Regions from separate parts of the Bacillus sp. 0209A genome, predicted to be linked through region 2. Evidence: predicted binding sites of a transcription regulator. Region 2 holds the regulator's gene; each other region holds the start of a gene.
What was found. The regulator LexA, encoded in region 2, represses DNA repair genes until DNA is damaged. The targets are predictions, from matches to a motif close to CGAACATATGTTCG.
Positions count from the first base shown of each region.

Region 1: the regulator LexA is predicted to act here: its motif matches at 7,865-7,878, upstream of recA (recombinase RecA).
Region 3: the regulator LexA is predicted to act here: its motif matches at 7,774-7,787, upstream of uvrB (excinuclease ABC subunit UvrB).

Region 1 is NZ_JBAIZV010000001.1:248,084-258,848, reverse strand. Features, by position in the region: gene yfmF (EF-P 5-aminopentanol modification-associated protein YfmF) at 341-1,621, shown strand; gene yfmH (EF-P 5-aminopentanol modification-associated protein YfmH) at 1,618-2,904, shown strand; gene ymfI (elongation factor P 5-aminopentanone reductase) at 2,958-3,686, shown strand; gene V6D44_RS00845 (DUF3243 domain-containing protein) at 3,767-4,024, shown strand; gene V6D44_RS00840 (DUF3388 domain-containing protein) at 4,154-4,945, shown strand; gene rodZ (cell shape determination protein RodZ) at 4,964-5,878, shown strand; gene pgsA (CDP-diacylglycerol--glycerol-3-phosphate 3-phosphatidyltransferase) at 5,928-6,509, shown strand; gene V6D44_RS00825 (competence/damage-inducible protein A) at 6,528-7,778, shown strand; gene recA (recombinase RecA) at 7,951-8,994, shown strand; gene V6D44_RS00815 (serine hydrolase domain-containing protein) at 9,163-10,338, shown strand; gene rny (ribonuclease Y) at 10,615-10,765, shown strand, end outside.
Region 2 is NZ_JBAIZV010000001.1:86,690-97,454, reverse strand. Features, by position in the region: gene V6D44_RS00320 (Ger(x)C family spore germination protein) at 1-479, shown strand, start outside; gene V6D44_RS00315 (hypothetical protein) at 636-1,442, shown strand; gene V6D44_RS00310 (DUF4166 domain-containing protein) at 1,447-2,067, shown strand; gene V6D44_RS00305 (YndJ family protein) at 2,061-3,701, shown strand; gene V6D44_RS00300 (hypothetical protein) at 3,798-4,109, shown strand; gene V6D44_RS00295 (poly-gamma-glutamate hydrolase family protein) at 4,341-5,099, shown strand; gene V6D44_RS00290 (YndM family protein) at 5,126-5,578, opposite strand; gene fosM (FosM family fosfomycin resistance protein) at 5,756-6,178, shown strand; gene V6D44_RS00280 (hypothetical protein) at 6,259-6,681, shown strand; gene lexA (transcriptional repressor LexA) at 7,067-7,684, opposite strand; gene yneA (cell division suppressor protein YneA) at 7,833-8,150, shown strand; gene V6D44_RS00265 (YneB family resolvase-like protein) at 8,169-8,822, shown strand; gene V6D44_RS00260 (DUF896 domain-containing protein) at 8,886-9,119, shown strand; gene tkt (transketolase) at 9,287-10,765, shown strand, end outside.
Region 3 is NZ_JBAIZV010000002.1:621,242-632,006, reverse strand. Features, by position in the region: gene V6D44_RS08395 (DUF4097 family beta strand repeat-containing protein) at 1-562, opposite strand, end outside; gene V6D44_RS08390 (hypothetical protein) at 587-913, opposite strand; gene V6D44_RS08385 (hypothetical protein) at 1,131-1,361, shown strand; gene hag (flagellin Hag) at 1,550-2,464, opposite strand; gene uvrA (excinuclease ABC subunit UvrA) at 2,830-5,703, opposite strand; gene uvrB (excinuclease ABC subunit UvrB) at 5,711-7,696, opposite strand; gene V6D44_RS08365 (CsbA family protein) at 7,880-8,110, opposite strand; gene V6D44_RS08360 (PEP/pyruvate-binding domain-containing protein) at 8,528-10,765, shown strand, end outside.

The sequences.
Region 1 (10,765 bases), 160 kb from region 2:
CGTCTTTTTTTCGCTGTGAAAATAGCGAATATTGACACTCTTCTCTCGGATCATTATGCTGTAATTTATAATCGGAAGAGCCCCGCTGTCGTTCTGACAGGGCTTCTCTTTGAGCGCATTTATCGTTCTGCCGCTGTTTGTGCCTGTCATGGTGCGGCTATTCGGCGGCGGCCTTTCAAATCAAAAAGGATGAATCGATACAGCCCCCGTCTTGTCTGGCGGAGGTTATTATTTCCTTATAAATCCTACAGTTGCTATAATTACATGAAAGAGTGATTCTGCGTATGCTGAAAATGGGTCATAATACATACTAATAAGAAATGAACGAAGGAGGTTCCATATGTCATATGTAAATGAAATCAAAACAAAGCATGGCGGTTTAACCGCGCACATTGTAGAAACAGAAAAATTCAAAACCGTCTCGCTTATTTTTAAAATGCTTGCGCCGCTGACAAAGGAGCAAGTCACCAAAAGGGCGCTGCTCCCGCATGTGCTCCTTCGCGGAACAAAAAGCCATCCGAAAACCGCAGAATTACGTTCTTATTTAGATGAACTGTACGGCACGTCCGTTTCAGCTGATCTTTCGAAAAAAGGAGAGCGGCACGTCATTACGTTCAGGCTTGAAATCCCGAATGAAAAATATTTAAAAAATCAAACGCCGCTTCTTGAAAAAGGACTGCAGCTTCTCGCAGAAATCGTCTTTTCACCTGCTCTGGAGGAGGGCGCTTTTCAATCACAATATGTGGCTCAGGAAAAACGGACGCTCAAGCAGAGAATTCAAGCGGTCTATGATGATAAAATGCGCTACTCGAATTTAAGGCTGATACAGGAAATGTGCAAAAATGAGCCTTACGCGCTTCATGTCAATGGGGAAATGGAAGATGTCGATGCCATTACAGCAGATCAATTATATAAAACATACCAAAGCGCTATCCAAAAAGACCAGCTTGATCTTTATGTCGTTGGCGATGTGGACAGTAACCAAGTGCAAGCGTCAATTGACAAGTATTTTCAAACAGAAGAGCGCACCCTTGGCATGATTAAAAACAATCACTCTGAGCAAAACGCACAGCCTAAAGAAGTAATTGATGATGAAGATGTCAAACAAGGGAAGTTGAATATTGGCTACCGCACCAGTATCACTTATACGGATCAGTATTATCCTGCCTTGCAAGTGTTTAACGGGCTGTTTGGCGGATTCTCTCACTCCAAGCTTTTCATCAATGTTCGGGAAAAAGCCAGTCTTGCATATTACGCCGCTTCGCGTATAGAAAGTTTTAAAGGCTTGTTAATGGTGATGTCGGGCATTGAAGTGAAAAATTATGAACAGGCAGTTTCTATTATTACTGAGCAATTCCAGGCAATGAAAAACGGCGAATACAGTGAGCAGGATATCGCTCAGACAAAGGCTGTCATTCGAAATCAAGTGCTGGAAACCATTGATACTGCGTACGGTCTATCTGAATTTTTATATCAGCAGGCTGCTGCCCAAGTCGATATTCCAATCGAAGACTTTCTCGCCAATATTGATCAGGTCACAAAAGAGGATATCATGAAAGCCGGCGAAAAGATTCAGCTTGATACGACTTATTTCTTAAAAGGGACGGAGGGTGCATCTTGATCAAACCAATCAAATATGAACAGCTGCAGGAGACGCTGTACCATGAAAAAATGCCAAACGGCCTTGACGTTTACGTTTTGCCGAAAAAAGGCTTCAACAAGACGTATGCGGTTTTCACTACAAAGTATGGTTCTATAGATAACCGATTCGTCCCTTTAGGTAAAAATGAAATGGTTCACGTGCCGGACGGCATCGCTCATTTTCTTGAGCACAAGCTGTTTGAAAAAGCGGATGGAGACGTTTTTCAAGATTTCAGCAAACAGGGCGCTTCTGCTAATGCGTTTACGTCATTTACAAGAACGGCTTATCTTTTCTCAAGCACATCGAATGTTGAACGCAATTTAGAGACGCTGATTGATTTTGTGCAGGATCCGTATTTTACTGAAAAAACGGTTGAAAAGGAAAAAGGGATTATCGGGCAGGAGATTAACATGTATGACGACAACCCTGATTGGAGGCTTTACTTCGGGGTCATTGAAAACATGTACAAAGAACATCCTGTCAGAATTGACATAGCCGGAACAGTGGAAAGCATCTCACATATTACAAAAGACAATCTTTATGAATGCTATGAAACGTTTTATCACCCTAGCAACATGCTCCTCTTTATTGTCGGTCCTGTAGATCCTGAAGCGATCATTTCTCAGGTGAGAGAAAATCAGGAGAGAAAGCCGTATACAGACCAGCCGGAGATCAAACGTGAAGAAGTAAAAGAGCAAGAAGCGGTGTTCCGGAAAGAAAAAGAAATCAAAATGAACGTGCAGGGACCGAAATGCCTTGTCGGGCTAAAATCAAAGAACCCGTTTAAATTAGGGAAAGAGCTGTTAAAGCATGAACTTTCAATGAACTTATTGCTTGAATCTCTTTTCGGCAAAAGCTCTGCCCAGTACGAATCACTTTATGAAAAAGGGTATATTGACGAAACGTTCAGCTTTGATTTTACTGCTGAATATGGGTTCGGTTTTGCGGCGATCGGCGGTGATACGCCGGAACCTGATCAATTGGCTGAAGACATTTCAAGCATGCTTCTGCGCGCCGGTGAATTGATTACTGCTGAAAAGATTGAACTTGCCAGAAAGAAAAAGATCGGTACATTTCTAAAGGCGCTGAATTCACCTGAATACATCGCCAATCAATTTACCCGTTATGCTTTCTTGGGTATGAGCCTGTTTGACGTCGTATCGGTTCTCGAGCAAATTACCCTCGAAGATGTCCGGCAAGTCATACAAGAGGAAATTGCTGCAGACAGGTTGACTGTCTGTAAGGTTGTTCCCAAATCATAACAAAACATCCCTCCTGTGTGAGGGGTGTTTTTCTGCGGAAAGAAGGAAAGAGGATGAAAAAAACAGCATTGATCACCGGAGCAAGCGGCGGCATCGGTAAAAGCATAAGCGAAACGCTTGCGGCAGAGGGATACAATCTGCTGCTGCATTACAATACAAATCAAAACGCAGCATCGGAGCTTGCTGAAAAACTAAGAGAGGCGTTTGGCATTCATGCTGAGATTTTGCAAGCCGATCTGTCCGTACCGGAAGGAGCAGATAAGCTGACAAGATCAATTGTTCAGCCGGTTGATGCCATTATTTTAAATAGCGGCAGAAGCCATTTTGGGTTGATTACGGATGTAGATAATGCAACGGTCCAGGAAATGGTTCAGCTCCATGTGGCAAGTCCGTATATGTTGACGAGAAACCTTCTTTCAGGCATGATCCGGAATAGAACAGGAGCGATTGTGGCTGTCAGTTCTATTTGGGGAGAGACTGGAGCATCTTGTGAAGTGCTGTACAGTATGGCAAAGGGAGCTCAACACTCGTTTGTAAAAGGACTGGCTAAGGAGCTGGCGCCAAGCGGAATCAGAGTAAACGCTGTAGCGCCGGGCGCGGTTGATACAAATATGATGAATCAATTTACCCCGTCTGAAAAAGAAGAGATCGCTGATGAGATCCCGATCGGCCGGCTGGCCCGGCCGCAAGAAATTGCGGATGCAACAGTTTTTCTCCTGTCTGAAAAAGCGTCATATATCACCGGCCAAATTCTGTCGGTGAATGGCGGCTGGCACTGCTGATCCGAAAATATTCGGTGTATAGTTTCTTTTGCGAAGGACACAATAATCTTGTAACTTCACATGAAATGGAGGAAACGAGCATGTCAGTATTAGAAAACTGGGATAACTGGAAAAACTTCCTTGGCGACCGTTTGAACTATGCGCAAGATAAAGGCATGAGCCAGGATACCATTACAGAACTTGCGACAGAAATCGGCGGTTACTTGGCTAATGAAGTGGAATCTAAAAACGAGCAGGAAAAAGTGCTGGCAGATCTTTGGAGCGTAGCATCAAAAGATGAACAGCACGCTATTGCCAATATGATGGTTAAGCTTGTTGAAAATAACAGCACTCACTAGGAAGAGAGGAGATTTTTCCTCTCTTTTTTATGTTTTCCTCATCACAGCAACATTCTTCTTTCTAATTAGAGAAAAATGCTTTATGATAAAGGAAGGTAAAATTTTGCCACAATGAAGGGGGTATATCATTTGGCAAAGCTCGAATGGTATTTTGAATATGAAATTCAAGTGAACCGCCCCGGACTGCTCGGGGATATTTCATCTCTTCTTGGGATGCTTTCTATTAACATCGTAACGATAAACGGCGTCGATCTTTCCAGAAGGGGAATGCTCCTCAGGTGCCGCCATATAGATCAAATTAAACGGTTAGAATCAATCTTAAAAACGATGGAAACAATTAAAGTAACGAAGCTGAGAGAACCAAGGCTTCGCGACCGTCTTGCCGTACGTCACGGCCGTTACATTCAAAGGGATGCCGATGACAAGAAAACGTTCCGCTTTGAACGAGACGAGCTAGGCTTATTAGTCGATTTTATGGCCGAACTGTTCAAAAAAGAAGGCCATAAATTAATCGGAATCCGAGGGATGCCGCGTGTCGGAAAAACGGAATCAATCGTGGCCTCCAGCGTGTGCGCAAGCAAAAGGTGGCTGTTTGTGTCATCAACCTTGCTGAAGCAGACAATAAGAAGCCAGCTGATTGCCGATGAATACAGCACTGAAAATGTTTTTATCGTTGATGGAATTGTATCAACACGAAGAGGGTCAGAACGCCATCTCCAGCTGGTCAGAGAAATCATGAGGCTGCCTGCAACAAAAGTGGTGGAGCATCCTGACATATTCGTTCAAAACACAGAGTATACACTAGATGACTTTGATTATATTATTGAACTGAGAAATGGCCCCGATGAGGTTATTACATATGAACATGCTGAGGAACCCCAACTGTTTGATCAATCCGGGTTTTCAAGCTTTGATTTTTAAAATTGGAAGGTGTTTGTTGTGACTGAACTAGGAATCCGGCTGAAAGAGGCCAGAGAGGAAAAAGCAATGTCATTGGATGATCTCCAAGCGGCAACAAAGATTCAAAAAAGGTATTTAACCGCCTTGGAGGAAGGAAACTATGACATTATTCCGGGGAAGTTTTATGTTCGGGCATTCATCAAGCAATATGCCGAGGCCGTCGGGCTTGATGCCGATCAGCTGTTTGAGGAGCATAAAAAAGATATCCCGAATACGTATCATGACGATGTGTCTGAAAAGATCTCGGGCATGAAGCTTCAAAAGGAGATGCCAAAGTCGGCATCTAAGGCGCTGGAACTGCTGCCAACGATACTTGTGATTCTAGGTGTAATTGTTGTGATTGCGATTGTGTACGCGATTATACAATTTACGAATCATAAAAGCAGCGATGATAATCATTCAGCTTCGGAAAAGACAATTACGCAAAGTGAAAGCAAGTACGAAATCCCTAAAGATTCAACGCTAAAAGAGAATCAAAATAACAGCTCTGAAAAAGAGGCTGACACTAAAAAAGAAACAAAAGAAAATGAAGATAAAAAAGAAGAAAGTGACAGTGATAAACTGGAGATTAAAGCAACTGGCACTGAAGGATCGTTAACAACTTATGAAGTGTCCGGCGCTGATAAAATCGAGCTTGAATTGAAGGCATCAGACAGCTCTTGGATTCGAGTGCGCGATGAAAACAGCAGCTCTTTAAAAGAGGGAACGCTGAAAAAAGACGAAACCTATAAAAAAGACATAACCGATCAGAAACAAGTTGAAATCCGCACCGGATATGCACCTAATCTGAAAATAAAAATTAACGGTAAGGTTCTTTCCTATGAACTTGATCCGAAAGATGTGATGGCACAAACCATAAAGATTGTAAATAAAAAGGAAGAAAAGTCATCTTAATTACCAGGTGACTTTTCTTCACGTCCGAGTATGAAATTGGAGGGGCTTTATGTTTAACTTACCAAATAAAATCACACTAGCTAGAATCGCATTAATCCCAATCTTCATGGTGATCATGCTGGCGCCGTTTGACTGGGGCAGGCTCGAATTTGGAGACGAATCGATCCCAGTCGCACACTTGGCGGGCGCTATTCTATTTATTGTTGCAGCCACAACAGACTGGGTGGACGGGTATTATGCCCGAAAGCTGAATCTCGTGACAAACTTCGGGAAATTTCTTGATCCGCTTGCGGACAAACTGCTTGTATCCGCAGCGTTAATTATCCTTGTTCAATTTGATCTTGCTCCAGCTTGGATGGTCATTGTGATTATCAGCCGGGAGTTTGCCGTGACAGGTTTAAGGCTTGTCTTAGCCGGAACTGGAGAAGTCGTAGCAGCTAATACGCTTGGTAAAATTAAAACCTGGGCACAAATCATTGCGGTTTCCGCATTGCTTCTTCATAATCTTCCGTTTGAACTTGTGTCATTCCCGTTTGCTGACTTGGCGCTGTGGGTAGCCGTCTTCTTTACTGTCGTTTCAGGTTGGGAATACTTCTCCAAAAATTGGGAATCGCTGAAAACATCTAATTAAGAAAGAAGGACTTACGTCATGGAATTTCCAAAAAAAGCAGAAATTATTGCAGTCGGTTCTGAGCTGCTGCTTGGCCAAATCGCCAATACAAATGCTCAATTTATCAGCAAACAGCTCGCTGAAATCGGAGTGAACGTATTTTATCATACAGCAGTCGGAGATAATCCGGAGCGGCTGAAGCAGGTCATCCGTACTGCTGAAGAACGATCTGACTTCATTGTTTTTTCAGGAGGTCTCGGACCGACAAAAGATGATCTGACGAAAGAAACGATTGCAAATGTGCTGGGCCGTCCGCTCGTATTAAATGATGAAGCGTTCCAATCCATTGAGGATTATTTCAAACGGACAAAACGAACGATGTCACCTAATAACCGAAAACAGGCGCTTGTGATCGAAGGATCTGACGTACTGGCGAATCACTTCGGAATGGCGCCGGGAATGCTCACAGAGCACGATTCGCGCTTTTATATGCTTCTTCCTGGGCCGCCAAGCGAATTGCGTCCCATGTTTGAAAACGAGGCAAAGCCTCTTCTGCTGAAAAAGATGGGCTCAAATGAAAAAATTGTGTCAACCGTTCTTCGCTTTTTCGGTATCGGCGAATCTCAGCTTGAAGCCGACTTGGAAGATATTATTGATGCGCAAACGAACCCGACAATCGCTCCTTTGGCGGCTGACGGAGAGGTAACGCTGCGTCTGACAGCCAAACATGCTGACGAAAAGAAAACGGGGCGTCTGTTAAAAGAAACAGAGGCTGTTATCTTAGAACGTGTCGGGGAATTTTTCTATGGCTACGATGATACTTCCCTTGTAAAAGAGCTTTCTAAAGCATGTAAGGAAAAAGGCATTACGATTGCCGCCGCAGAAAGCTTTACCGGCGGGCTGTTTTCTGAATGGCTGACGGATCTTAGCGGTGCTTCAACACTATTTACCGGCGGCGTTGTTTGCTATTCAAACGACGTGAAGCAGCATGTGCTTGGCGTCAAGAAGGATACTTTAGACCGTTTTGGGGCGGTCAGCAAGGAGTGCGCATCAGAGCTGGCAAAGGGTGTTCAAAAGCTCACTGGCAGCGATATCGGCATCAGCTTTACCGGTGTAGCAGGTCCTGATACGCAAGCAGGGCATGAGCCTGGACATGTGTTTATCGGCATTTCAGCAAATGGAAAAGAAGAGGTTCACGAGTTTCACTTTGCGGGTTCCAGAACGGGAATCAGAAAACGCGGCGCCAAATACGGCTGCCATTTAATCTTGAAGCTTTTAGAACAAAAATAATATTTTCAGCACATTATCCTCCTAAGAAAACATGATTTCTCTGATCCATTATGGTATTTTGATAGAAATCACGCCAAGAAAAAATCCGAATATGCGTTCGCTTTTTTCTTGGCAAATCCCTTCAAACAGGGTATAGTATATGTAGTGGTAACATAAAGGAGGAAAAAATAGAATGAGTGATCGTCAGGCAGCCTTAGATATGGCTCTTAAACAAATAGAAAAACAGTTCGGCAAAGGTTCCATTATGAAACTGGGAGAAAAGACAGATACAAGAATTTCTACTGTCCCAAGCGGCTCCCTCACTCTTGATACGGCACTAGGAATTGGCGGATATCCGCGCGGACGGATTATTGAAGTATACGGTCCTGAAAGCTCGGGTAAAACAACTGTGGCGCTTCATGCGATTGCTGAGGTTCAGCAGCAGGGCGGACAAGCCGCGTTTATCGATGCAGAGCATGCGTTAGACCCGGTATACGCGCAAAAGCTCGGTGTCAACATCGAAGAGCTTTTACTGTCTCAGCCTGACACAGGCGAGCAGGCGCTTGAAATTGCGGAAGCGTTGGTTCGAAGCGGTGCAGTTGACATTGTTGTTGTCGACTCTGTGGCGGCTCTCGTTCCGAAAGCGGAAATTGAAGGCGACATGGGAGATTCGCATGTTGGTTTACAAGCACGCTTAATGTCTCAAGCGCTTCGTAAGCTTTCAGGAGCCATTAACAAATCGAAGACAATCGCGATTTTCATTAACCAAATTCGTGAAAAAGTCGGTGTTATGTTCGGGAACCCGGAAACAACTCCTGGCGGCCGTGCGCTGAAATTCTACTCTTCCGTACGTCTAGAAGTGCGCCGTGCTGAACAGCTGAAACAAGGCAACGACGTAATGGGGAACAAAACGAAAATCAAAGTCGTGAAAAACAAGGTGGCACCGCCGTTCCGTACAGCCGAAGTTGATATTATGTACGGAGAAGGCATTTCAAAAGAAGGCGAAATCATTGATCTTGGAACTGAACTTGATATCGTGCAAAAAAGCGGTTCATGGTACTCTTATGAAGAAGAGCGTCTTGGACAAGGCCGTGAAAATGCAAAACAATTCTTGAAAGAAAATAAAGATATCATGCTAATGATCCAGGAGCAAATTCGCGAACATTACGGCTTGGATAATCACGGAGCAGTGCAGCAAGCTGAAGAGGCACAAGAAGAATTAGAATTTAAAGAATAAAAATAAAATCAGTTTGAAATGATACTAAAGGCTGGGTGAAAAACTCAGCCTTTTTATTTTTGCAAAAAATGATAAAAATATTGCTTTTTTTGACAACTTTTTCAGTGCCTCATTCGTCTAACAAAACGTGTGCAAAATGGATTTATTTATTTTGGGAGGAAAAAATAAATGACAAGCCCAACCAGCAGAAGAACTGCGAAACGCAGACGGAAAAAACTAAATAAAAGAGGCAAACTTTTGCTTGGTTTTTTAGCGGCGATGATTTGCTTTTCGATTTGGAATGCGCTTCATCGAGATAGTGAAGAGAACGAGCCATCTCAAGAAACTGCAGCAGTTTCAGATACCGGTCAGAAAAAAGAGGCTAAAGAGAAAACCGCCAAAAAAACAGAGGAACAAATCAAAACAGTGGACCGTAATCAAAAAATCAGCAATTATTTAAATGAGATCGGTTTCAGCGGAACAGCCATGATTGTCAGAAATGGAGAAATCGTAACTCATAAAGGTTTTGGTTATGCAGACCGTAAACATCACATTCACAATAATCCTTTGACATCTTTTTATGTCGGTTCGTCACAAAAAGCGCTGATTGCAACCGCTATTTTGCAGCTTGAGGAAAAGGGAAAACTTCAGACAAGTGATCCGGTAAGCACGTATTTACCTCAATTCCCTAACGGACAAACGATTACTTTGAAGAATCTGCTCACACATACATCTGGAATAAACGGACATATTGAGGGTAACGGGGCAATCACTCCGGACGATTTAATAAAAGACATAGAACGTCAGGGAATCAAACGTCAGCCGGGCGTATGGGACTATCAGGATTCCAACTATTCTGTTCTCGCTTATATTGTTGCTGAAGCAAGCGGTGAGTCCTATGAAAAATACATAACGAATCATATTTTTAAATCGGCGGGGATGACGCATGCGGGCTTTTACAAAACATATCATAAAGAACCTTATCCGGCTGTCGGTTATAAGCTGAAGGCCAGAAGATCAATTACACCGTATATGCCCGATTTATCCCAGCTGTATGGAGCCGGTGATATCTATATGAGCGCTGTAGATATGTACAAATTTGACCAAGCGCTAATAGACGGCAAACTGTATTCGCAAAAAAGCTATGAAAAGATGTTTACACCGGGGAGCAGCTCCACATACGGTATGGGATTTTATATTGCTCCCGGGAGCTATTCAAACCATGGTGTCATGCCGGGCTTCAACATCTTGAACAGTTTTAGCAAATCTGGGCAAACCATTGTTATTTTGTTGTCGAACATTCAAAATAACGCTAAACTAGGCCAAGTGAACAATAAAATATACCAGCTTCTGAATCAAGAGTGATTCATGATCTTTTTTTGGGAAGGATTGCACGCAGCACCAAAAAGGCAACTGGTCTGCAAACGTTAAGATGGCAAGCTTGACAAGTATTTCCGACACATTTACAATGAAGTTGTAACATTTGTTTTTTTAACATGATTGTTAAACCATTTAAACTTGACAAGGGCGATGAAAATACTCATTCCCTGTGAAGGTTCTGTATGTTGAGAAAACTAGACAATGTACATGCCGACACTTATTTAAGCAACAACCAAGTTCATAGCAAGAGGAGGTGAAAGTATGACCCCAATTATGATGGTTCTCATCTCCATTTTGCTGATTCTACTCGGTTTAGTTGTTGGCTACTTTGTTCGTAAAACCATTGCCGAAGCGAAAATTGCGGGCGCACGCGGTGCAGCCGAGCAAATTCTTGAAGATGCAAAGCGTGATG
Region 2 (10,765 bases):
GCTTTTTAGATGAATATGAAACGGAGGGAATTGCTTGGATTGCCGGAGGAGGAAAAGGCGGAGTTGTAAAGTGCTATGATAAAAAGAGCCAGCAGATTATCGCGTACGATATCAATTATATAAAAAGTAAAATCAAGCCTATAATAAAAGGAACGGATATATCATTCCATGTCGATATTGAATCGGAAGGGGATTTGGTTGAAAACTGGAACACAAATGAGACGTTGGACACACAGTTTATAGAACGTCTTGAAAAGAATATTGAAAACGAAGTGAAAAAAATAGTCGGTCATGTATTAAAAAAAATCCAGCAAGATTATAAAGCTGATGTTGCGGGTTTTGATGAATCATTAAGACTTGAACATCCGGACTTATGGAAAAAGGTGAAAAAGAACTGGGATGACACCTTCAGTAAGGCCGACATCACGTACAGTGTAAACACCACAATTACTCATTATGGAACGGTTAAAACTCAGTAATGAATCAAATAGATTTTTAAAAAGAAGAGAAAGAAACATCTCTTCTTTTTCTTATGCATTTTTCAGGATGAAGATACTTTTTTGGGGGTAAATGCATTTTTTAAAACAATCAATATGATAATATGAAATTGCTTAAAATAGAAGGGAGGAGGGGCTGTGAGACAGAAACCGATTTATGTAGAAATCGAAATGAGATCTGACCTGGATACGCTCTGGGAATATACGCAAACCCCAGCGCTGCATAAAGAATGGGATCTCCGGTTTTCAAATATCACATATTTGCCTAAGCAGCAATACCAAAAGCAGAAGTTTCTTTACGAAACAAGAATAGGTTTTGGGCTAAAGGTATCGGGTACAGGAGAAACAGTCGGTGTTTTCGACAAATATTCATCTGAAAGAGTTTCTTCACTGGCTTTTGGCTCTGATCATCCGTTATCCCTGATTAGGCGCGGTAATGGCTACTGGAAGTATATACAGCGAGACAACGGGAACATAACGTTTTTAACACAGTACCAATACAAAACAGCCTACGGACTGCCGGGAAGATGGATCGATCGTTTATTTTTTCGGCCGCTGCTTGGCTGGGCGACTGCATGGAGCTTTGATGTACTAAGGCTTTGGATTGAGCAAAACAAACATCCGAAACACTCCATTCGATCGGCTATCGTCTATGTGTTCATATGCTTATTTTTTAGTCTGTTTTGGTTTTATCAAGGCTTTACAGGTTTTGAAACAAGTATCTTTGCAGGAACAGCGAAGATAGGATGGGGTATTCTGTGGCTCATTCCATTAAAGAAAAAATGGATCATTCATGCAGTCCAGGCTTTTATCTATGCTGGATTCGTTTTTTTAGGTTCCGAGATATTATTATCAATTCTGTTGAGTGTGTTTTCTGCGGCAAGCGGCGTTCTTAATCTTCAGCTCCCTAGTGCCCGGCACACTAAACGAAAGAGAAAGAAGTGACATTGTGAATACGATTTATGAAAAAACAATCAAGAACTATTATTTGCTGCATCCCAAGCTGCAAAAACGATATCAATTAGACGAAGCTCATACATTCTGCGGGACAGGAACGATGTCAGAAATAAGCGGAGGCTCTTTTCTGGTCAGAATGCTGTTAAAGCTGGGTGTTTTTTTCAGGTGCTTCTTTTCAGAAAGAGGCAAAGACATCCCTTTTACGATACAAAATAGAACTTGTCTTATGAATCGGGATCATATCGGGATAGAATGGAATCGTACATTTTATTTTAAAGGCAATAAACGTTTCTTTGACGCGATCATGGTATACGACGAAAAAGAAGATAGAATACTTGATTTCTTCGGCAGACCTCATCTTCTGCTGTCTGTTTTAGCGTTCGAGGCATCTCCTGATGGCTCTCTTACGATTACATCGGGAAAGCAATGGCTATTGCTATGCGGAAAACGAATACCGCTGCCAAAATGGCTGACGGGTACGTCCGTTGTTTGCGAAACGTTTGATGAAAGCAAGAATTGCTTCACCATTCAAGTGCATGTGCAAAATACAATTCTCGGCACTCTTTTCTATTATAAAGGAACGTTTCAGGAAGAAGAGAGAGAATCATGTTAAAACGAAATGGCATGATCAGTACGCTTTATTTTATAGGGTTTCTTGCAGCGGAAACACCCCATCTATCAGTGGCAGAGGCGCTTGTTTTGTTATCCATCCTCTTTTTCGTTCCGGGTATTTTTCCTTTTGTCTTTCATCAATCGCCGCTTCGGGCTGCTCAATATCTGGAATCTGGTTTCATACAGTGCTATCCGGCAGCCGCTTTCTTTGCGGTGCTGGCTCTTGTGACAGACATCGGGTGGTTCGCTCTGATCTGGTGGATCTACACTGTCTTTATGGCGTTGTACGCGCTCCTTCGCTTGCGGGATACAAAGATACATAGAATCGAAGAGACCTCAGTTTTGTTCGGGCTTATCTATTTGGCGGGGGGAGGGTTTTGGTTTTTTGCTTATGCTGCACATTTGCAGATCATGCAATTTGGCCCGCTTATCATTTTGCTGACTGCAGTCCACTTTCACTATTCAGCTTTTCTGATCCCGATCTTTAACGGCTTGCTCGGAAGAACCGCCAGAAATAATCGGATGTTGTATAGTTGGATAACATGGGTGATTTTGTTTTCGCCCATTCTTATCGCACTTGGCATCACATATTCAAAAACACTTGATGTCATTGCGGTTGGCATCTATATGGCGGCGCTTTATCTTCATGCATATTTGGTGTTTACCACAGCTTTTCGCAGCAAGACGGGAAAAATTCTTATTCGGCTTTCTTCTGCCGTTTTAATGTTAACGATCACTTTTTCGATGATTTATTCATTTGGTGTGTTTCGGCAGGAAGTTACACTGAGCATCAATCAGATGATTTGGATTCACGGTTTTATCAACGCGTTTGCTGTGATACTGCCCGCTCTCATCGGATGGAGAATAGAAGATCCAAAGCCTTTTGATGCAGACAGTGTAAAGATATTCAGCCGCATCTACGGAAAAAGAAGGATTGGAAAAGCCTTTTTAGCTGAGATTCAAGCTGAAAATAACGCTCAATACAGAGGGCTTGTGGATGATATGGAAAGCCTTCGTTCAAAAGATTTTTCACCCGAAAAACTGGCGCCGTTCATTCTATCGTTTTATGAACAAACCGTTGATTATGACGTTAAAGCAAAAGTGACGTGGAGCACGTGGTTTCGGCCGCTTGCATTTGTTTACGAATGGTTCAGCAGAAAAATCGGCCAAATACATCTGTCGACGAACCCTGATTGGTATAAAATGAACAGCACCATAAAGGGTGTTCATTCGAAAAAAGACGGAAGAAAAAGAGTGCGTGCCTGGATCAGAACAAATGAAAAAAACGAAACCATTTTTACCGCTCTATATTCAGTGTATCGTTCAAATGAAGAGGGGTATATGAACATCTCTCTCCCGCTTCCATTCAGCAGCATGATAGGCATTTTAAAGCCTTATCATCATCATGAGAAACTGGTTTTGACAAGCAGGCGGAGAAAAAACGGAGCTGGAGATGAGGGAATTTATCTGCAAACCAGAGCGGGAACTTGTCCGCTTCCTTTATCTGAGACCTTTCTGATAGAAGCTTCGCATGACAACAGATTAACCGCTGTTCATCATATGTGGCTGTTTGGATTAAAATTTCTAACTGTACATTACATTATTACATATTGTCGTCCAAATGAAAGAACCTAACACAAAAAAATGGCTTCGTCTGACAGCTGTTTGACGATTCGATCAGCTGCACTCCAATTCTGCGCCGCATCTAAACGGGAAAGGAAGTGACTAGCGATGTTTTATATCAGTTTATTTCTGGTTCTTTGGCTGGCTGCTGGATTTGCAGTGGGAATGAAACAAGTGTATGTCGATCAGCTGTTTGGTAAAGATATGATCGAAAGGCTGGAAAAAGAGAAGGGGGATCACAAGCGTGCTGACCGGTTTATCAAACATCGTGTTCTTTACATCGCAGCAGTAACATTAAGCGGGTTTATCGCTGTTTATCATGAAGTGAAAACAATCCCGCAAAGGCGAAAAATAAGAAAAATTGAAAAAAACATCATGAAACTGAAAGAAGCAAAGAAACGAAGAATCAATAGAAAATAAAAATGCACAGGCCAAAGAGCAGGTGCGTTTTTATTTTGGTTTGCTATGGGAATTGGGATACAGGCGGTGCCAATACCTTTTCATAAATTCAAAAATGAGAAGAACAGCGCCCGGGCTAATGGTATATAATATTGTGAATTTAACAAAAATTTAACAAGGAGGACGAGAGAATTCGTGCTAAAGCCTCAAAGAAACCGACATCCTGTTGATTTGGACTTAGAGGCGGAGTAGATGAAACCGGCCAAAGTATCCCTGCTCCGCCGTTTGCTCCATTCCTTGAAGCATGTTGATTGTAACATAGCCAAACGTTTCCCATCAACTCTTAAAATTGTAAAATTATTGATTGTTTTTGTGATGTTCATTCCGATTTCTTCAATTTACGCGGAAGATGTCTATCAGAATTTTGAGGAATTAAAAAACAATGAAAAGCCTTCAGATTACCGTATTGTTACGAAAGAAACCGGCAGTCCTGTCCTTATTTTAGCCATTCACGGAGGAGGTATTGAAGGCGGGACAAGTGAAGTAGCGAGAGAGCTCAACAAAGAGTCTTCGATGTATTTATTTGAAGGCTTAAAATCGTCAGGAAACTCTGTGATGCATATTACGAGTACGCATTTTGATGAGCCCCGGGCCTTGAGGATGACGGGAAGTTATGAATATGTCATTTCATTGCACGGGTATGCAGAAGAAGATCAGCAGATCGAAGTCGGCGGTACAGATCGCGTAAGAGCGGCAGATTTAGTTGAAGAACTGCAAAATGCCGGTTTTCCTGCTGTCTTGCTCAGTACAGACCATCCGCATGCAGGCGTTAGTCCGAATAACATTGCAAATAAATCAAAAACAGGTTTGAGTATCCAGATCGAAATGAGCACAGGTTTTAGAAAATCTTTGTTTGGCGTATTTTCTTTAAAAAGCAGATCTGTTACTCAAAATGAGAGGTTTTATGATTTTACCGAAGTGATGTCCCGTTTTCTGAAAAGTAACTACTGAAAAATAGGAGGCCATAAGCCGGCCTCCTATTCCTCATGCTTCTCATTGGTAACGTCAGGAAGCAATTCGTCTGCGGCTTCTGTTTGATATTGAAGGGTGTTATCCCTGGCTGTCAGTTCATTTCGGAAGGTTTCATCCAGCACATTCTTCAGCAAATACCGATGAAAAAAGTATTCAAAAACAGTAATACAGACAGCGGAAAGAAGAGCGGCTGCAAACGGTGAGAAATCATTTCTTGTTTGGGTTAAAGCAAAGACCCAAATCATAACGAATGAAAGTCCAAAGTCAGCCAATGAAGCTATAATATTGTTTGTTCTCGGAAGGACGAGCATGTCACCGGAAAGGTATGAGACAAAACCTAAGAAAAGTGCAATAAACATCACACTTAGAAAGGATGCGTAGTAGACCCTGTCCAATATTACATATAAAAGGGCGAGAGTGAAAGCAATCTTTGAAGAAAGTGCAATGAGATGTTTCATTTGATCACCTAAGTTGTTATTTTTAAGGAAAATCCTTTTCTTAATCGTCATCTTTGTTACAGTCATTATTTTAAACAATTCGGTTTTGTTTACACTGGTATTTTTTTCTTGTTGAATGAAACCTTCTTGGCGCAAAAACGTACATATGGTTGATCAGCTTTAGAGGGGGAATTTATTGTGGAGATAAAAGGAATCAATCATTTGTTATTTTCTGTTTCTCATTTGGACACATCAATCGATTTTTATCACAAAGTGTTTGATGCCAAGCTGCTGGTAAAAGGAAGAACAACAGCATATTTTGATTTGAATGGCATCTGGCTTGCACTTAATGAAGAGCCTGACATTCCGAGAAATGACATTAAAGCATCATATACTCATATTGCTTTTACTATTGAAGATCGTGAGTTTGAGGAAATGTCAGCAAAATTGAAAAGGCTTCATGTTCATATACTGCCTGGAAGAGAACGAAATGAACGCGATCAAAAGTCTATTTATTTTACCGACCCAGACGGCCATAAATTTGAATTTCATACCGGAACCCTTCAAGACAGGCTTCGTTATTATAAACAAGAAAAAACGTATATGAAATTTTATGATTGAAACGGCCTCGAGATATCGCAAAGAACATATACATAAATGTGAATAAAGGTTAAAATATGGTAAATGGGGGTTGGTTGAAAATGAAGATACTGGCCTTAACGGCAGTTTTGACGTGTTTTTTTGGCATTGGCAGTACCCATGCGTCAGCATTAGATTTTGATCACAAAACAGACTTTATTTTAAATGACAGCACAAAGTCGTTTGTTCTGGAAAATATCAGTGATGTTCCGGCAATCGAATATTTTTTAGGCTATCAGTTTACGATCTTGGGAGCCAATAGTTGTTCAGTTGAGCTTAAACTTCAACGGATGGGGCTTACGGGGCAATATACCACGCTGAGCACGAAACAATTCAGAGGCAGTTGGTTTGATTTTAGTGCTCAGGATAAAGTTTCAATTGATCCATTTCATCGATACCGTATCTTTGCAGAAGAACATTCGGAAAACTGCACAAGTGTTCGAGTAAAAGGGAGTTATGGTATTCAATATTTTCATTTTGATTGAAGCTCACGATGATAAAGGTGAGCTGTTTTTTTACATAAAATAGAACTAACTAAACTATGTACTAAATTTTCACATAAATTAATTGCCGCGCTCTCTGCATAAATCTAATTCCGTATCATTCCACGACCTAGTAATGAAACGTTTTTAAGCAGATCACGTCTAATGTTTTAAACGGACAACATTTCGATAAAAAGTTTCCTAAAGGAAAGAAAATTTCTTGACTTCAACAATTGTTTGGTGGATAATTATGGTGTAAACATGATGTTCTTTTCCTCCTATTCAGGCTCGCACCTAAAATTCAGGGCGAGCCTGCTTTTTTTGATACAATAAACCCCCTCTTCATAAAGGAAGAGGGGGTTATTTCATCATCTGATAGTTCAATAGATTAATGGACGGTTCTGAACACGCCAATTACTTTCCCTAGAATGCTGACATTCTGTAAGATGATAGGTTCCATCGTTGGGTTTTCAGGCTGTAAGCGAATGTGAGTATCCTCTTTATAGAAACGTTTTACCGTAGCTTCATCATCTTCTGTCATCGCAACGACAATTTCCCCGTTGTTTGCTATGTTTTGCTGTTTAACGATGACATAATCTTTATCGAAAATACCAGCGTCAATCATACTGTCTCCCATAATTTCAAGCATAAACACATGCTCGTCCGGGGGAACCATACGGTCAGGAAGCGGAAAATATTCTTCAATATTTTCTATTGCTGTAATAGGAGATCCCGCCGTGACTTTCCCGATGACCGGTACATTAACGACCTGGCTTTGCGGAATGTCTACTTCTTCATCAAGAATTTCTATCGCTCTTGGTTTTGTCGGATCTCGTCTGATCAGCCCTTTTGTTTCCAAGCGGGCCAAGTGGCCGTGGACAGTTGAACTGGACGCAAGCCCGACAGCCTCTCCGATCTCTCTTACGGAAGGCGGATATCCTTTTGATTTAACCTCTGCTTTAATAAAACGGAGGATATCAAGTTGCCTTTTTGATAGCTTCGTCATTTTTCGCACCTCAAAACGTCGATTTTAAGAAGATTATAGCATGATTTTCCTTACAGTACAAACATAGGTTCGAAAAAACAATTGACAGAAACGTTTGTTCGTATATACTGAAATTATAAAAAGCGAACAAACATTCCTGTTGGAGGTTATGATCATGGGTAAAGAATCTATTATTTTTGTCGGTCTGTTCACAGTGATTTTGAGCGCGGTAATCCTTTTGCTGTCATATACAAGCAGCGGCCAGGAGCTTAATCAGTATGTTAAAATAGAAGTCCAGCAAGGCGATACACTTTGGTCTATAGCCGGCCAGGTAGCAGATAAAAAGAAAATAAACAAAAGTGAATTTATTGAATGGGTGGCTGATAAAAATCATCTTCAGACGTCTGATATCCAGCCGGGAGATGAATTGGTGATTCCATTGAAAAAGAAACATCAGGATGCATATGAATTGGCAACTGTAAGATAGAGAGGAAAGATAGAAAAAATGAAAGCACTCATTTATGCCCGCGTAAGCACAAATAAAGAACAGCAGGAGACGTCATTAAAGCGGCAGGAGGAGGAGCTTACGGCAATTGCGGCCGAGAACGGCATGGAAGTCGTCAAAGTGATTTCTGAGAAAGCTAGCGGATATGAAATGGATCGGGATGGTGTATTTGGGCTGCTTGATGAGATCAAGAATTCTGGAATTGATGTCATTTTGGTTCAGGATGAAACTAGGCTCGGACGTGGAAATGCAAAAATCGCACTGCTTCATTGCATCTATAGAGAAGGTGTGAAAGTCTATACAACGGCTCACAGAGGTGAACTGGAGTTATCGGAGGCTGACTCGATGGTGCTGGAGATCGTCAGCATTGTTGAAGAGTACCAGCGGAAAATTCACAACATGAAAATCAAGCGGGGAATGAAACGTGCAGTAAAAAACGGTTTCAAACCGCAAAAAAACCTGAAAAACCAACATGAAAACAGCGGAAAAGAAAGAATAGAGGTGCCCATCTCAGAGATCGTCCGCCTAAGAGCGAATAAACTGACGTTCGCAGAAATTGCGGCTACGCTGAGAGGATTTGGGTATGATGTATCTAAAGCGACCGTCCACCGGCGGTTTCAGGAATACATAGAGAATGACGAGACAGCCGATTGAATCAGTTGTAAAACTCTTTTTGATCTAGTACTATATAGACAAAATGCCATAAAGGAGTTTAACATGATTTCAAACGAAAAAATTGCCAGAATTAATGAACTTGCTGCCAAAGCCAAAGCTGGCGTTATGACAGAAGAAGAAAAAGCTGAACAGCAAAAGCTCCGTCAAGAGTATTTGAAAGGTTTTCGCTCTTCTATGAAAAACACATTAAAAAGTGTGAAAATCATTGATCCGGAAGGCAATGATGTTACACCAGAAAAACTAAAAAAAGAAAAAAGAAATAATAAACTTCACTAATAGAAGAGGAATACGGCAATAACGTATTCCTCTTTTGCATATACTATAGCAACACTTTCATGGGACAAATTTCAACAAGTTTCTCTCAAATTTAAGCTGAAACAGTTGAGAAAAAGTCGTCAGACATTTATGATGTAAGGGTACAACACATAAGGAAGGGGATTTTTATGGATACAATTGAAAAGAAATCAGTTGCTACCATTCGCACACTGTCCATAGACGCTATTGAAAAAGCAAATTCTGGTCACCCAGGGATGCCAATGGGGGCAGCTCCAATGGCATACACGCTGTGGACAAAATTTATGAACGTAAGTCCGGCAAACCCTGGCTGGTTTAACCGTGACCGTTTTGTTTTATCTGCTGGACACGGATCAGCACTTTTATACAGCATGCTTCATTTAAGCGGGTTTGATCTTAGCATCGAAGATCTTAAGGGATTCCGCCAGTGGGGCAGCAAAACACCTGGACATCCGGAATTCGGACATACTGCCGGTGTTGATGCGACAACAGGACCGCTTGGCCAAGGAATTGCCATGGCTGTCGGAATGGCTATCGCTGAACGCCATTTAGCGGAAACTTACAACCGCGACTCATTTAACGTGGTCGATCATTATACATACAGTATTTGCGGTGATGGTGATTTAATGGAAGGCATCTCTTCTGAAGCCGCTTCACTAGCAGGCCATCTTCAGCTTGGCCGTCTGATCGTATTATACGATTCTAATGACATCTCTCTCGATGGAGATCTCGACCGTTCGTTCTCTGAAAACGCAAAACAGCGTTTTGAAGCAATGAATTGGGAAGTTCTTTATGTTGAAGATGGAAACAACATCGAAGAATTAACAGCGGCTATCGAAAAAGCACGCCAAAATGAAAAGAAACCTACATTAATTGAAGTGAAAACAACAATTGGATTTGGTTCTCCTAACCGTGCCGGTACATCGGGTGTTCACGGTGCGCCGCTTGGTAAAGAGGAAAGCAAATTAACAAAAGAAGCTTACGCGTGGACATATGAAGAAGATTTTTACGTTCCTTCAGAAGTTTATGAGCATTTCGCTAAAGCGGTTAAAGAATCAGGCGAGAAAAAGGAAAAGGAATGGAATGCCCAATTCGCTAAATATAAAGAAGTTTATCCTGAACTCGCTGAACAGCTTGAGCTGGGAATCAAAGGAGAGCTTCCAAAGGACTGGGATCAAGAGGTTCCTGTTTATGAAAAAGGAAGCAGCCTGGCATCCCGTGCATCTTCCGGTGAAGTTCTCAACGGCCTTGCGGAAAAAATTCCTTTCTTTGTGGGAGGATCTGCTGACCTGGCGGGATCAAACAAAACGACAATTAAAAATGCCGGTGATTTTACAGCGGCTGATTACTCAGGCAAAAACTTCTGGTTCGGTGTTCGTGAATTTGCGATGGGCGCAGCCTTAAATGGTATGGCGCTTCATGGCGGACTTCGTGTATTCGGCGGGACTTTCTTTGTCTTCTCTGACTACCTGCGTCCGGCAATACGCCTTGCAGCATTAATGGGTCTTCCTGTCACATATGTCTTCACACATGACAGTATTGCGGTAGGTGAAGACGGTCCGACGCACGAGCCAGTTGAACAGCTTGCTTCACTCCGTGCGATGCCTAATCTTTCCTTGATCCGTCCT
Region 3 (10,765 bases), on a different contig from region 2:
TCTTATCATACTCCTTCTGAGGAATATATAAAGTCACATTGGTTTTCATCGTTTTCTTCTCAGTACGGATAAAAAATTTATTACCTTTGATTTCACATTCAATATGCTGAAGAAATGCATGTCTCGCCGCATCCTGGCTGTCAACGCGATATACCTTCGCCTGACATTCCGCTCTGATATCCTCATCATCCCAAGGAACGATATTCACACTGCCATTGGCGATTTGCAAGTCAACACTGGAAAGGGCAGTATCTTTAAATTGAAAAATGTGCTGAACATCATACGCATGGCCAAAGTTCAAATCAAGGTCAACTTCCTTGACCTTTTTCACCGCAGAATCAATCCAGTCAAACAGCTTGGCTCCTAAAGACGGCTTGCCGCTTTCTTTTTTTGCTGCTGTAAACGGCTCTTCCTCATCATGTACATAAACTGAGAGCGCTGTGATTTTTTCTTCTTTTTCCTTGTAGTCGCTGTCAAGCTTTTCAATCAGTGTCAAAGCCTCTTGTGCTGTCAGTTTCCCTTCTTCCACAAGCTTAAGGATTCGTTCCTTTTCTTGCTTCATTGCGATCTCCTCCCCATTGTCTACTTATGCTGCGCGCAGCACCTTAATACCCTGAATCACATTCCAAATCATAATGCCAATGACAACTAAGAAATAAATAACCGCTCCACCAATCATCACAAATACAGGCAGCAGGCTGTCTCCATCAATTGCAATGGCTCCGCCCAGAAAAGCGATAAAAAGGACCAGCCAGCCAGCAAAAGGAACGATGTGAGAAATAAGAGAACGTATCGCATGACGTTTTGTTTCTCTCTCATCTACAACAAAATAAGCGACAATCGGCACAATGATCGGCGCGATGAACACACTGAAATAACAAAGTGATGCAATAATAGCTTGATTACGGTTCAATTCATTCCACACTCCTATAGTGAATTACCCATGACAAAAGGTCAGGGACGTTTTACTTATTCATACGTTTAAAACCTCTTCAGGTTTCACATTCATTCTTTAGACATGCTCCGATTTACGGAAATTGGATTTTAAAAAGTTTTAGAAGTAGAATCTTAGAGCTGTACCGATTACAATATGTAAAAAGCTTACGGCAATCAAGGAGGCTGGACAAGCAATGGATAAAGATCCCAGTGACTATACAGTAACACAAGAATCGGTGTTAAAGCTGATTCATGAACAAAAACGAATGAATCGTGAAATGATCGCTGAGCTTGAACAGATTCACGGACCCATTCCGATCTCTCACGATATTCAATATATAAAAGTGCTGCTCGACAGCAGTAATACGCATATTGTTCAAGATTTAATGAGTGTAAGCAAACAGTTGTATAAGAAGACGTTGTAATGGCAGAAAAAGCTGCAAATGATTATAACTGAAACAAAGAAAGGTTAGATGACAATATCTTGCCTTTTTTATTTTGAAGAAACAAGTGACACACAATGATTATAACAAAAAAAGCCTGCCGGCATATCCAAAGAATGGACACTGCCGGCAAGCTGTGACTACCAGAAAGAACGATAGCCGTTCAGAAATTAACGTAATAATTGAAGTACGTTTTGCGGCTGTTGGTTCGCTTGAGCAAGCATCGCTTGAGAAGCTTGAGAAAGAATGTTGTTCTTTGTGAACTCGCTCATCTCTTTCGCCATGTCAACGTCACGGATACGAGACTCAGCAGCTGTCAGGTTTTCACCAGAAGCGCCTAAGTTGTTGATTGTGTGCTCTAGACGGTTTTGTACCGCACCTAATTCAGAACGTTGTTTTGAAACTGTGTTGATTGCTCCATCAACGATAGCCAATTGGTCATTAAAGCCGCCATCTTCACTAGCCTTAATAGTTTCAAAATTTTTCACATTGATATCTTGTACAGATTTCCCAGAAACAAGAGCACCGCTTGTTTCATCAACTTTTCCGATTGCTTTAGCACTCATATCTTCAATGTGTACAGATAGCTGCTGACCGCCATTTGCACCAATTTGGAATGTGAGCTCTTTTCCATCAGTAGAATTGAAATCTCCATTAAGAAGTTTCTTACCGTTAAACTCGGTACGGTCAGAGATACCGTTAGCGTTAGTTCCGCCACCAAGTTCCTCAACTAAGGAATCAATCTCGTCTTGAATAGCGCCAAGATCTGTAGTATCTTGAGTACCTGTGTTTCCTGCTTGAACAACTAGTTCACGAACACGCTGAAGGATTGAGTGAGTTTCAGTTAATGCACCCTCAGCTGTTTGGATAAGAGAGATTCCGTCTTGAGAGTTTTTAGAAGCCATTTCTAAACCTCTAATTTGTCCTCTCATTTTTTCAGAGATCGCAAGACCTGCTGCGTCATCTCCCGCACGGTTGATACGAAGACCTGAAGAAAGCTTCTCCATGTTTTTTGAGCTTGCATTGTTGTTTGAAGACAAACGGTTCAGTGTGTTAAGCGCTGCGATATTGTGGTTAATTCTCATGTGAAAAATACCTCCATGTGTATATGTTTTTGAAATCAAAGACTTCCTTTTCTTCAATTTCTGGCGCACTGTGATTCCAGTAAAGCTTCTGGCTGTTATGTAGAGCCTTCATAAAGGATACCTTCAAATCCCTTCATATAAAGGGCTTTTTTGCTTAATATGGAATACATTGTACGCCTTTCAATCCATATATCGGCAGTTTTTTGTAAATGTTTAGGAGTTTACCCGAAGAAATTTTACCCATCTGAATAAATGCTTCTTAATGATCGCAAAACTTTTTTCTTTTCTCGTTAAACTATAAAGGAAGCTTGCCTGCTAAGCCCAACCATGGACTTGCTGACAAGCTCCCTCTGAAAAGAATATTGTTAGGATGTAGCCGTTTCTTTCGCTTCCAAGAGCGTTTTCATGCGTTTTTTGTCTCGCTCTATAACAGGCTTCAAATAGCGGCCTGTATATGATTCTTCGACTTCCGTGATTTCCTCAGGCGTTCCCGACGCGATAATGGTTCCGCCTCCGGCTCCGCCTTCCGGCCCCAGATCCACAATATAATCCGCCGTCTTAATGATATCAAGATTATGCTCAATGACGAGTACTGTATCTCCGTTGTCCACCAATCGCTGAAGCACGACAAGGAGTCTGGCGATATCGTCGACGTGTAAACCTGTCGTCGGCTCATCTAAAATGTAAAGCGTTCGCCCTGTGGACCGTTTGTGCAGCTCAGACGCAAGCTTCACGCGCTGCGCTTCTCCACCCGACAAGGTTGTTGCCGGCTGTCCGAGCGTAATGTAACCTAACCCAACATCATAGAGGGTTTGGAGCTTACGCTTGATTTTCGGGATATTTTCAAAGAAAGAAAGAGCGTCTTCAACCGTCATATCAAGCACATCAGAGATGCTTTTTCCTTTGTACGTCACTTCAAGCGTTTCCCGGTTGTAGCGTTTGCCGTGGCATACCTCGCATGGAACGTACACGTCAGGAAGGAAGTGCATTTCAATTTTAATAATTCCGTCGCCGCGGCACGCTTCACATCTGCCGCCCTTCACGTTAAAGCTGAAACGGCCTTTTTTATAGCCGCGGACCTTCGCTTCATTTGTCTGCGCGAATACATCGCGAATGTCGTCAAACACACCGGTGTATGTCGCGGGATTGGATCTCGGCGTTCTTCCGATTGGCGCCTGGTCAATGTCTATGACTTTGTCCAGGTGATCCAAGCCTTTAATCTCTTTATGGCTGCCAGGCTTCGCTTTTGCTTTATGGAGCTTTTGCGCCAGCGCCTTGTGCAAAATTTCATTGACGAGTGTGCTCTTTCCTGAGCCGGACACCCCTGTAACCGCTGTGAATGTTCCTAGCGGAAATTTGGCATTCGCCTTTTTCAGGTTGTTTTCTGTAGCGCCTTTAATCTCAATAAAACGTCCGTCCGGCTTTCTTCTTTCAGAAGGCAATGGGATGAACTTTTTCCCTGATAAATAGCTGCCCGTTAATGAGTTTGCATCTTCCATCACTTCATCCGGCGTACCCGCGGATGTCACCTGTCCGCCGTGGATGCCGGCGCCGGGTCCAATATCAATTAAATAATCCGCTGCCATCATCGTGTCCTCATCGTGTTCGACGACAATCAGCGTGTTCCCAAGGTCTCTCATATTTTTCAGGGCGCTGATCAAGCGGTCGTTATCACGCTGATGCAGGCCGATAGACGGCTCGTCTAAAATATAAAGCACACCCGATAAGCGCGAACCGATTTGAGTGGCCAACCTGATACGCTGCGCCTCTCCTCCGGACAATGTTCCCGCTGCCCTGCTCAGTGTCAGGTAATCAAGACCGACTTTGTCCAGAAAGCTTAAACGCTCCACAATTTCACGCAAGATCAAATTGGCAATCTGCATATCTTTCTCAGAAAGGGTAAGGCCTTTGAAGAAATCAAGCGCGTCTCCGACAGACAGCTCGGTAATTTTGCCAATGTGGCGTCCGTCAATCAGCACGGCAAGCGCCTCTTTCTTTAACCGATAGCCTTTGCATGTCGGACAAGACTTCTGGGACATATACTGCTCCATTTGTTCACGAATGTAATCGGAGCTTGTCTCCTTATAGCGTCTTTCAATATTTCGCAATACGCCTTCAAATTGAATTTCGCCTTCACGTATTTGCCCAAAATCATTTTCATAACGGAAATAAATCAGGTCGTCTCCGCTGCCGTACAGCACTTTATCCAGCTGCTGCTTCGGCAGATCTTTTACAGGCACGTCCATATCAATGCCGTAGTGGGTGCAGACCGCCTCAAGCAGCTGCGGATAATATTGTGAGCTGATCGGTGTCCAAGGGGCGACTGCATTCTCCTTCAATGACAAATCTTGATTGGGGATGACGAGATCCGCATCCACTTCAAGCTTCATTCCAAGACCGTCACACGTCGGACACGCTCCGAACGGGCTGTTAAATGAAAACAGGCGCGGCTCCAGCTCGCCGATTGAAAATCCGCAGTGCGGGCAGGCGTGATGCTCACTAAACATCAGCTCTTCCTCACCGATGACATCAATCATAACTCGTCCTTCACCTAAACGGAGCGCCGTTTCCAATGAATCTGACAGACGGGCCGCCACGCCTTCTTTCACTACAATCCGGTCAATGACAACCTCAATCGAATGCTTTTTATTCTTTTCTAATTCAATATCATCAGAAAGCTCAGCCATTTCGCCGTCAATTCTGACTCTGACATAGCCTTGTTTTCTAATCTGTTCAAGCACTTTGACATGAGCGCCTTTCCGGCCAGAGACAATCGGGGCCAGCACCTGAAGCTTCGTCCGTTCCGGGTATTCCAGAATTCTGTCGACCATTTGCTCGATGGTTTGCGATGTAATCTCAATTCCGTGTTCCGGACAATGAGGCTTCCCTACTCTCGCATACAAAAGACGCAGATAATCATAAATCTCAGTTACCGTACCGACAGTTGACCTCGGGTTGCGGCTCGTTGTTTTCTGATCGATGCTGATGGCGGGAGACAGACCCTCAATTGCATCAACATCAGGCTTATCCATCTGCCCTAAAAATTGTCGGGCATAGGCAGACAGCGACTCGACATACCGTCTCTGCCCTTCCGCATATATGGTGTCAAAGGCAAGGGAGGATTTTCCTGAACCGGACAAACCCGTGACAACGACAAGCTGATCTCTTGGAATCGTTACATCTATATTTTTCAGGTTATGCGCCCTTGCTCCCTTCACCTCTATCCGATCCATAGCCATATGTTCATCATCCTTCCGCTTTTAGCTCTAAAAGTAAATCGCGAAGCTCCGCGGCTCTTTCAAAGTCAAGCGCCTTGGCGGCTTCTTTCATTTCGTGCTCCATCTGTTCAACGACTTTCTGGCGTTCTTTCTTCGTCATTTTCGACAGCTTCGGCGCGGCTTTTGTTTTGTATTCGGCTTTATCCTCAGCTGCTGCTGTGGCACGAATGACATCGCGAATTTCTTTATTTATGGTTTTCGGCGTAATGCCGTGCTCTTCGTTAAAACGCTCCTGCTGCTCGCGGCGGCGTGTTGTTTCATTCATTGCAATTTCCATCGACTTCGTTATTTTATCTGCGTACATAATGACGCGGCCTTCAGAGTTCCTCGCTGCCCGTCCGATCGTCTGGATCAGCGACCGCTCCGAACGGAGGAAGCCTTCCTTATCAGCATCCAAAATTGCAACGAGAGATACTTCGGGAATATCGAGGCCTTCCCTCAGCAGGTTAATGCCGATGAGAACATCATGCTTCCCAAGGCGCAGATCACGGATAATTTCAATCCGTTCAAGCGTCTTAATCTCTGAATGCAGATAATTTACTTTAATGCCAATTTCCTTCAGATAATCCGTCAGGTCCTCTGACATTTTCTTCGTCAAGGTTGTCACGAGAACCCGCTCATCCCGTTCGACTCTTGCTTGAATTTCGCCGATCAAGTCATCAATCTGGCCTTCAATCGGACGTACATCAATAAGCGGGTCAAGAAGCCCCGTCGGACGGATGATCTGTTCAATCATTTCATCCGTATGCTCAATCTCATACGGCCCTGGTGTTGCTGATACATACACGATATTGTGCATATGCTTTTCAAACTCTTCAAAACGGAGCGGACGGTTATCAAGCGCTGACGGAAGACGGAACCCATGATCCACAAGCACCTGTTTCCGCGCCTGGTCCCCATTAAACATGCCGCGCACCTGAGGAATCGTTACATGCGACTCATCTACCACGATCATAAAATCGTCAGGGAAATAATCAAGAAGCGTATACGGCGTTGAACCCGGAGGCCGAAGCGTCAAATGTCTTGAATAGTTCTCAATACCGGAGCAGAAACCCATTTCCCGCATCATCTCAAGATCATATCTTGTCCGCTGCTCTAAACGCTGCGCTTCAAGAAGCTTGCCATTTTCGTGCATGACCTTCAGCCGCTCCTCAAGCTCCTTCTCGATATTTTGAATCGCTTTCTCCATTTTCTCGGCCCGCGTTACGAAGTGGGACGCTGGGAAAATCGCAACATGATCACGGTCACCGAGAATTTCTCCTGTCAGGGCGTCCACTTCCCTGATCCGTTCGATTTCATCACCGAAAAATTCAACCCTGATACAATGTTCATCACGAGAGGCAGGGAAGATTTCCACTACATCTCCGCGCACACGAAATGTCCCGCGCTGGAAGTCGATATCATTGCGGGCATATTGGATGTCTACAAGTTTTCTGAGCAGTTCGTTGCGCTCTATTTCCATTTCAGGCCGCAGTGACACGACCATTTCCCGGTATTCTTCAGGCGAACCGAGGCCGTATATACAAGATACACTCGCGATGATAATCACATCTCTCCGCTCAAACAGAGACGATGTGGCGGAGTGTCTCAGTTTATCAATTTCATCATTAATACTGGCGTCTTTTTCTATAAACGTATCCGTTTGAGGCACATACGCCTCCGGCTGATAATAATCATAATAACTGACAAAATACTCGACAGCGTTGTTCGGAAAAAACTCCTTGAACTCGCTGTAAAGCTGTCCGGCAAGGGTTTTGTTATGGGCAATCACGAGAGTCGGCTTATTGACTTCTTTAATCAAATTAGACACTGTAAATGTTTTACCCGTTCCTGTCGCACCCAGCAGAGTCTGATGCTTCTTGCCCTCCTGAATTCCTTTTACAAGTTTTTCAATGGCTTTCGGCTGATCTCCCTGGGGCTGGTATTTCGAGACTAACTCAAAGCGATCTTTCACAAAATAAGCCTCCGTTTCTTTAACGAAATCTTCCTATAGATATAGTAACACAATGGAATGTAAAATCACTAAAAATACGAACTAAAGTTCGGTGGTTTTTTATTTCCAGCTGTTTTCATGTATAAAAAACCTGCTTTTAAAACGTAAAAGCAGGAATTCGTCGTTATATTCATTATGTCCGTTTTACTCTTCTTTTTTCTCGGCAGTTTTTTTGGCCATGTACAGTCCGCCAGCCACAAGAGACACAACATCCAATCCTACAATAAAATACGTTTCTGTATAGCCTTTTAAATAAGAGGCAAACAGCAATGCAGCTGTCAGGGCGATCGCCACATAATGATTAAAAGTGACTCTTGAAAAAAGGACAACAAGCATAAAAGGGAAAAACAATGCAAAAACGGCTTTTGTAATCAACAAAAACCCTCCTCAGGGATTCTTCATCTGATCTGATTATAGTAAAAAATGAAGAATCGGACAATCGTGCAATCGTTCCCTCTTTCTACACCATACCCTTTTTCAGGCGACATCAATCACCATCTTTGCACTTTGCCCCGGCCGACAGAAGCATTTGCGGTACTTTTGTATGAAGGGCAGTAAGCCTTAGCTTGATATTGAAGCCCGCCGGCATAGAAGAGCGCCCCCGAGAATAAATAGGCGGACAGCACTAGTTAAGCTGCACTTTTGATGATATTTTATTTAGGACTTTCTGCTTTTGACATCATTTTCCTAAAAATCTACAATTGAGCGATAGTGTTCACTATCATTTTTTGACCACAGGCTCCGTCATAAAAGACTAGAGAGAAAAAAAGGAAGGAAAGAGGGGTTTCAAATATGTATTCTTTTTTATTTCGCCAAGCAGAAGCGTCCAGCCAGCTGGCTGGCGCAAAAGGCATGAATTTAATTAAACTGACCAAACACGGGCTTCCTGTTCCGGACGGCTTTATCATTCAGACGAATGCGCTCACCCGTTTTATGGAGGATAACCAACTTCATGAGACTAGCGAAAATATCGAAAACGAGATCATCGGCGGAACATTTTCTGAAGAACTGAAACATGAGCTGACAAGTTCCTTTTACAAGTTAAGAGAATCATATCGCTCCGTTGCCGTTCGCTCTTCGTCTGCCTCGGAAGATTTAGAAGGCGCTTCATTCGCGGGGCAATATGAAACCTATTTAAATATCAAAACAGAGGAAGAGTTTCTAGCTAAAGTGAAAGAATGCTGGGCTTCATTCTTCTCCGGCCGAGTCAGCAGTTATAAGAAAAAAATGAACAACCAGATCGCAGAGCCGTTAATGGGTGTTGTCGTTCAGGGCCTGATCGATTCAGACGTATCAGGTGTAATTTTCAGCCGCAATCCTGTTACCCACGATGATAGAGAGCTATTAATCAGCGCCAGCTATGGTTTGGGGGAAGCTGTTGTATCAGGAAGTGTTACCCCAGACACATTTATAGTCAATAAATCTTCGTTTGAGATTCAGAAAGAAATAGGTGCAAAAGAAATCTACATAGAGTCCGCGGCAGAAGGAATTGCTGAAAGAGAAACGAGCGAAGACATGCGCAGCCGTTTTTGCCTTACAGATGAACAAGTGTTTGAACTGACTGAAATCACAAAAAAAACCGAAGACCTGTACGGGTATCCAGTCGATCTAGAATTCGGAATCGCAGATCATCAAGTATACCTTCTGCAGGCTCGCCCGATTACAACGATTGAACAGGACAAAAAAGCGGCAGAGGAAGAACGCAGCTTCATGATTACCGACGCTGATATGAATGATTTTTGGCTCAACATGGAGTCAAATATTGAAGGTCCGGTGAGTCCGCTATTTTCTTCGATCATTGTACCGGCCATGGAATACGGCTTGAAGAAAAACATGCAAAAGTTTCCGATCGGGGCAGTTACAGAAGAAGTGAAGCTTTATCGCGGGCACATTTATTCCAAAAACCAAGGCGGGCAGCAGCCTGATGAGGACTGCGGCAAAGAGCTTTTTCCGATATTATCGGAGCGTATGTATGACATCATCAAACACACGTACCTTCCATTTTACGAGATACTGGATCAGCTCGCACAAACTGATCATACTGCTGAAAGCGCACTTGATGCTTTTCGGAAATTAAAAGCCTTTTATCTCACGGCTTATGATGAGCATTTCAATATTGTTTTCCCGCAAATGCTTCTGACAAACAAATTGCAAGCGATGTACCAGCACATTCAAGGCGAGTCCGAAACCGCTCATTTTTACGAGATGCTGACAGGCAAAATGAACAAATCACTGGAAACTGACCGCTGCCTGTGGCTCTATTCCGTTAAAGTGCAGGAAAACCCGAACCTGCTGTTCATTTTTGAAAACACTGAGCCGGAACAGCTTCAGGAAAAATTGGAACAAACTGATGAGGGCAGACACTTCCTGAGGAACATCCATGAATTTTTACAGGACTACGGGTGGAGGTCTGTAAAGAGCCATGATCTGATTGAACAGATCTGGGCAGAAAATCCGTATTTTGCTCTGGCCAATATTCAAAATTACGTCCGCAATGGCTATCATTTTGACAATGAATTTCAGAAAACGAAAGAAAAACGAGAGAAATTATACCATGACTTCTTGAAAAATATAGAGGATCCCAATTTACAAGAGGAATTCAACCGTTATTATCAGTGGACGCTGAACGCTGCAAATATAATGGATGACCACCACTTTTATATTGACGCCATGCTGGATGCCAAGGCGAGGATCTTTTTGCTGAAGGTCGGTGAGTTACTGGCGGAAAACGGTGTCATTCAAGATCGTGAAGACCTTTGGTTCCTATATGATGATGAAGTGGAAAACGCGCTACTTCACCCTGTATCCCTGCAAGAAAAGGCTGAAAAACGCAGACAGGCCTTTCACGAGTATGAGCTTGCCAAAGCCCCTGCCTACCTCGGTACTCCGACAAAAGAACAGCTCAAAGTCGCTGAAGAAATTGTCGGCGCTGTGATAGAGGATGAAAAAAACACGGAGGATCATATCTTTGGCATTGCGGCATCAAGCGGCATGGCAACAGGTCCGGTGAAAATGATTCGGGACGCCAGT